Regions from separate parts of the Nonomuraea sp. NPDC001831 genome, predicted to be linked through region 1. Evidence: riboswitches for the same ligand, from Rfam matches in the RefSeq annotation. Region 1 holds a riboswitch; the other holds the start of a gene.
The links. Region 1 has a riboswitch for cobalamin ahead of ACFYYW_RS37485 (ribonucleoside-diphosphate reductase subunit alpha). Riboswitches for the same ligand answer to the same signal wherever they lie in the genome.

Region 1 (3,200 bases):
GCGCCGGGGCCAGCCCGCCCAGGTCGTCGGCGTACAGCGGGGAGAGCGCGCGGGCGTCCGTCCCCTCGGGCACGGCGAGCCGGTGGAACAGCCGCAACACCGGCACGCTGAGCGTCGGGGTGTCGGCGTACTGGGTCATCGAGGGGTGGTCGAACATCGTCCCGGCCACCTCCACGGCGGGGTTGACCAGCACCTGGGCCTTCAGGGGCAGACCGGCGTCGCGGGCCCTGATCGCGGCCAGGGCGCAGATCAGGCCGCCGCAGCTCTCGCCGAACAGGACGGCCCGCGCCGGGTCGACGCCCCACTGCGCGGCGTTCTCCAGCACGTGCCGGAGCACGTCCCAGCCGTCGTCGGCGGCGGCGGCCAGCGGCGTGCGCCAGTCGAGCAGCCGGTGGTCCACCGAGACGACGACGGCGGGCAGGTGGGCGGCCAGGTGGCTGTTGACCCAGTCGCTCTGCGGCGCCGTGCCGACGAAGCCGCCCCCGTGCACGTGCAGCACGAGCGGCAGGGCGTCCCCCGGCTCGGCCGCTCGGGGCCGGTGGACCCGGACGCGGATGTCGCGGCCGGGCAGCGCCACCGTCCGCCAGTCGACGGCGGCGCCGGGATCCGGCCGGCCGGTGATCGCCTGTGCCTCGACGGAGGCGCGCAGCCGGTTCTCCGCCTCGACGTAGGCGGCCAGCTCGGCGGGGGTGACGGTGTCCCAGTCGGGCGTGACCGGACGCAGGCCGGTGGTCTCGCTCATGCTCGTCTCCTCAGGTTTTCGCTACTTGAAGTATCGATACCTAAGGTAGCGAAAACGGGGCATCGCGGGCCTATGACGTCGATCACAATCGGGCCGCCAGCCTCGCGGGCGCGGCCCCGTGGCGGATGGCCGGATCGGAGCGTGGGTTCTTCGCAACACGAGATGTTGGGTGTGACTTTTTGATCCGCCCTATATATGGTGTCTCCCGCAGCCGGTTCGGTCGCCCCGCCAGGGCGGCCGAGGCAAGAGGGAACCCGGTGGGAATCCGGGACTGCCCCGCAGCGGTAAGTGGGAACGAACGCCGTCAGACGCACTGGGCCGAAGGCCCGGGAAGCGACGGCCAGTAGGCAGCGACAGCATGCCCACGAGTCCGAAGACCTGCCGGCGCGCCGCGCGCGATCATGCGCGCGCGGCTGGTCCGAGACCGCGCGGGACGGTGGACGGCACCGGCGAGAGGGCTGTGGCGCCTCGCCGTCCGCCTCCTGCGCGCGTTCTCGGCCGCTGACCGAGTTCACGAGGGGAGAGCGCAGTGACGGTCACAGGGGACCCGATGACGGACCTGGCCGCGACGGCGCGGGCGGACGCCGACAGGTCCGCGCCGCGGCGCGTCCAGATGCAGGTGCGCAAGCGCAACGGCACCGCGGAGCCGGTCGACGTCAACAAGATCGTACGTGCGGTGGAGCACTGGGCGACCGATCTGACGGACATCGACCCGATGCGGGTGGCCACCAAGACGATCAGCGGCCTCTACGACGGGGCCACCACCGCCGAGCTGGACCGGCTGTCCATCCAGACGGCCGCCGAGATGATCGGCGAGGAGCCGCAGTACTCGCGCCTGGCCGCGCGGCTGCTGTCGGGCTACATCGACAAGGAGGTCCGCGGGCAGGGCGTGGCCTCCTTCAGCCAGGCGATCCGGCTGGGCCACGCCGAGGGGCTCATCGGCGACGAGACCGCCGAGTTCGTCAACGCCAACGCCCGCAAGCTCGACGACGCCATCGACGTCACCGCCGACCTGCGGTTCGAGTACTTCGGGCTGCGGACGGTCTACGACCGTTACCTGCTGCGCCACCCGTCCACCCGGCTGGTGGTGGAGACGCCGCAGTACTGGCTGCTGCGCGTGGCCTGCGGGCTGGCCGAGACGCCCGCCGAGGCCGTCGGCTTCTACCGGCTCATGTCGTCGCTGGCCTACCTGCCCAGCTCGCCGACGCTGTTCAACTCCGGCACCCGGCACACCCAGATGTCCTCCTGCTACCTGGTCGACTCGCCCCGTGACGAGATCGGCTCCATCTACGACCGGTACGCCCAGGTGGCGCAGCTGTCGAAGTTCGCCGGCGGGATCGGCATCTCCTGGTCGCGGGTGCGCTCCCGGGGCGCGCTGATCCGCGGCACGAACGGGCACTCCAACGGCATCGTCCCGTGGCTGCGCACGCTCGACGCGTCGGTGGCCGCCGTCAACCAGGGCGGCCGGCGCAAGGGCGCGGCCTGCGTCTACCTGGAGCCCTGGCACCCCGACGTCGAGGAGTTCCTGGAGCTGCGCGACAACACCGGCGAGGACGCCCGCCGCACCCACAACCTCAACCTGGCCAACTGGATCCCCGACGAGTTCATGCGCCGGGTCGAGGCCGACGGCACCTGGTCGCTGTTCGACCCCGACGAGGTCCCCGAGCTGCCCGACCTGTGGGGCGAGGCGTTCGAGGAGGCCTACCGCGCCGCCGAGCGCGACGGGCGGTACGTCCGGCAGATCAAGGCCCGCGACCTGTACGCCAAGATGATGCGCACCCTGGCCCAGACCGGCAACGGCTGGATGACCTTCAAGGACGCCGCCAACCGCCTGTGCAACCAGGCGGCCGAGCCCGGCAACGTGGTGCACCTGTCCAACCTGTGCACCGAGATCGTCGAGGTGTCCAGCGACGCCGAGACCGCGGTCTGCAACCTGGGCTCGGTCAACCTCGCCGCCCACCTGACGGGCACGGGGCAGGCAGCGGCCCCCGACGGCGGCATCGACCGCGGCATCGACTGGGAGCGGCTGCGCGCCACCGTCCGCACCGCGGTCACCTTCCTCGACCGGGTGATCGACATCAACTACTACCCGAGCGAGCAGGCCGCGGCCAGCAACCCGCGCTGGCGCCCGGTCGGCCTCGGCGTGATGGGCCTGCAGGACGTCTTCTTCGCGCTGCGCCTGCCGTTCGACTCGGCCGAGGCCAAGGAGCTGTCCACCCGGATCGCCGAGGAGATCTACCTGTCGGCGCTGGAGACCTCCGCCGGCCTGGCCGAGCGCTTCGGCGCCCACCCCGCCTACGACCAGACGTGGGCGGCCCGCGGCCGGCTCCAGCACGACCTGTGGGGCCAGAGCGGCACCCAGGCCGGGCGCTGGGACGCGGTGCGCGAGCGCATCGCCGCCCACGGCCTGCGCAACTCGCTGCTGATCGCGATCGCGCCGACCGCCACCATCGCCTCG
Region 2 (3,200 bases), on a different contig from region 1:
GCAGCCGGGACGGCCGGTGCAGGCGGTGACCCCGGCCCAGGGGGAGTCCGGGTCGGTGACGAGCCCGGCGGCGGCCAGCGTCCGCTCGATCCGGTCCGCCTCGCCGAGGGATTTCGGGGAGCCCGAGGAATCGGGGGAGCCGGGGGAGCCGGGGGAGCCGGGGGAGCCGGGGGAGAGGTCCGGCAGGACGACTGTTCGCCAGGGGGTCAGGCGCACTGGCCGCCCGAGGTCCGCGAGCGCTCTGGCCTGGGCGGACGTCAGACGGCCGAGCGGCACGAGCGCCTCGATCGCCACCCGGCCGTCCCGCTGCGCGATCCTGCCCGCGGACGGGCGGCGCGCGGGTGAGGGCGGGACGTTCGCGGCATCCGCGGCCTGCGGGGCGTCGGCGGTGTGGGGCGCCTGCGGGGCCTTCGGGGCGTCCAGTGCGTTCGGGGCGTTCGTTCGGGCTGGTCGGCCGTCGCGCAGGCGGGTGGCGATCGCGGCGGGGCCGTCCGGCAGGTCGCGGATGCGCCAGGCGCGCGGGCCGTCGGGGGACAGCTCGTCCAGGAACGCCTCGGCGGCGTCGATCATGAGCGGCACGGCCGCGTCCGGGGCGACGGTCAGCCCGGTGTCGGCGCCGGCGAGCAGCAGCCGCCCGGTCGCCACGTAGGTGACGTCCGCGCCGAGCCCGGCGACGTCCCGCGTGCCGTCGTCCAGGGCGAACAGGAACCGTCCCGGCAGCGCGGCCAGCCGGGGCCGCGCGCACAGCGCCCGGTCCAGGGCGTCCGCCATCGCCTGCACGTCCAGCAGCCCGTCAGGACCGCGCCCGCTCAGCGGCGAGGCCAGGATGTTGCGCACCCGCTCGTGCGCGGGCGACGGCAGCAGCCCGGCCGCCGCGATGCGCCCGGCGAAGACCTCGGGCGAGCGCAGCCCCCGCACCTGGACGTTCGCCCGCGACGTCAGCTCGATCACGCCCGCTCCCAGCTCGGCCGCGCACCCGGCGAGCACGCGGAGCTGCGCGGCCGACACCGCGCCGCCGGGCAGGCGCACGCGGGCGAGCGGGCCGTCGGCGGCCTCGTGCACCTGGAGCGCCCCCGGACAGGCATCGGGACGCGTACGTCCGGAAGATTCACCTACGGGCACGAAGGGATCGTAACGCCACTTCTGGGACGGGTCGCTCCTGCCGTAAGCTTCGGCGTAGACGATGGCAATGGGAGGAAGCCGGTGCGAATCCGGCGCGGTCCCGCCACTGTGACCGGGGAGCGAACCCCACCACGAGGCCACTGTCCGGCGACGGACGGGAAGGCCGGGGTGAGCGTCGATCCGGGAGCCAGGAGACTCCTGCCGTCGTGTCACCCGCGACCGGGGCGAGGACCCCGAGGGAGGAATGCGCCGTGCCTGGCGACAGCCGTACCGTTCTGCTGCTCTCCACCTCCGACACCGACCTGCTGAGCGCCCGCGCCTGCGGGGCGGGCTACCGTCTGGGCAATCCCGCCCGGCTGACCGCCGAGGACGTCCCCGGCCTGACGGAGGGCACCGACCTGGTCGTGGTGCGCCTGCTGGGCGGGCGGCGGGCCTGGCCGGAAGGGCTCGACGCGCTGCTGGCCGGGCCCCGCCCGGTGGTGGTGCTGGGCGGGGAGCAGGCGCCCGACGCCGAGCTGATGGAGCTGTCCACCGTCAGCGGCGGGGTGTGCGCCGAGGCGCACGCCTACCTGGCCCATGGCGGTCCGGCCAACCTGGCCGAGCTGCACGCGTTCCTGTCCGACACCGTCCTGCTGACCGGGCACGGGTTCGAGCCGCCCGTCCCGGCCCCCACCTGGGGACGGCTGGACCGCCCCGCCAGGACCACCGGCGGTCCCGTGGTGGGGGTGCTCTACTACCGGGCCCACCACGTGGCGGGCAACACCGCGTTCGTCGAGGCGTTGTGCGACGCCGTCGAGGACGCGGGCGGGCAGGCGCTGCCGGTCTTCTGCTCGTCCCTGCGCGCGGCCGAGCCGGAGCTGCTGGACACGCTGCGCGCGGCGGACGCCCTGGTCGTCACGGTGCTGGCGGCGGGCGGCTCCCGTCCGGCCACCGCGGGGGCGGGCGGCGACGACGAGGCCTGGGACGTCGGCGCGCTGGCCGAGCTCGACGTGCCGATCCTGCAGGGACTCTGCCTGACCACCACCCGCCAGGCCTGGGAGGAGAACGACGACGGGCTGTCGCCGCTGGACGCCGCCTCCCAGGTGGCGATCCCGGAGTTCGACGGGCGCATCATCACGGTGCCGTTCTCGTTCAAGGAGATCGACCCCGACGGGCTGACCGTCTACGTCGCCGACCCCGAGCGGGCCGCCCGGGTGGCGGGCATCGCGGTGCGCCACGGCCTGCTGCGGCACACCCCTCCCGCCGAACGGCGGCTGGTGGTGATGTTGTCGGCGTACCCGACCAAGCACTCCCGCGTCGGCAACGCGGTCGGGCTGGACACCCCGGCGAGCACCGTCCGGCTGCTGGCCCGTCTCGCCGAGGCGGGGTACGACCTGGGCGACGGCTTCCCCGGCGTGGCCGACCAGGACGGCGACGCGCTCGTCCACGCGCTGATCGCCGCCGGCGGCCAGGACCAGGACTGGCTGACCGAGGAGCACCTGGCGGGCAACCCGGTCCGCATCTCCGCCGCCTCCTACGAACAGTGGTACCGGACGCTGCCCGCGGCCCTGCGCGAGGAGATGGAGCGCCACTGGGGGCCGCCGCCCGGAGAGTTGTTCGTGCACGAGGGGGACGACGGGACCGACATCGTGCTGGCCGCGCTGAGGGCCGGGAACCTCGTGGTGATGGTGCAGCCGCCGCGCGGCTTCGGGGAGAACCCGATCGCCATCTACCACGACCCCGACCTGCCGCCCAGCCACCACTACCTGGCCGCCTACCGCTGGCTGTCGGCCGAGTTCGGCGCGCACGCGATGGTGCACGTCGGCAAGCACGGCAACCTGGAGTGGCTGCCCGGCAAGTCGGCGGGGATGTCGGCCGCGTGCGGCACCGACGCCGCCATCGGCGACCTGCCGCTGGTCTACCCCTTCCTGGTCAACGACCCGGGGGAGGGCACGCAGGCCAAGCGGCGCGCGCACGCCGTGCTGGTGGACCACCTGGTGCCGCCGATGGCCCGCGCCGACACCTACGGCGACATCGCCCGGCTGGAGCAGCTCCTGGACGAGCACGCCACGATCGCCGCCATGGACCCCGCCAAGCTG

Region 2: another riboswitch for cobalamin. It lies ahead of cobN (cobaltochelatase subunit CobN); the one in region 1 lies ahead of ACFYYW_RS37485 (ribonucleoside-diphosphate reductase subunit alpha).

The regions. Positions count from the first base shown of each region.
Region 1 covers NZ_JBIATU010000015.1:195,454-198,653, reverse strand. Annotated here, with positions in the region: gene ACFYYW_RS37490 (alpha/beta hydrolase) at 1-742, opposite strand, end outside; cobalamin riboswitch at 938-1,143, shown strand; gene ACFYYW_RS37485 (ribonucleoside-diphosphate reductase subunit alpha) at 1,272-3,200, shown strand, end outside.
Region 2 covers NZ_JBIATU010000004.1:312,329-315,528, forward strand. Annotated here, with positions in the region: gene ACFYYW_RS16610 (precorrin-3B synthase) at 1-1,122, opposite strand, end outside; cobalamin riboswitch at 1,194-1,320, shown strand; gene cobN (cobaltochelatase subunit CobN) at 1,374-3,200, shown strand, end outside.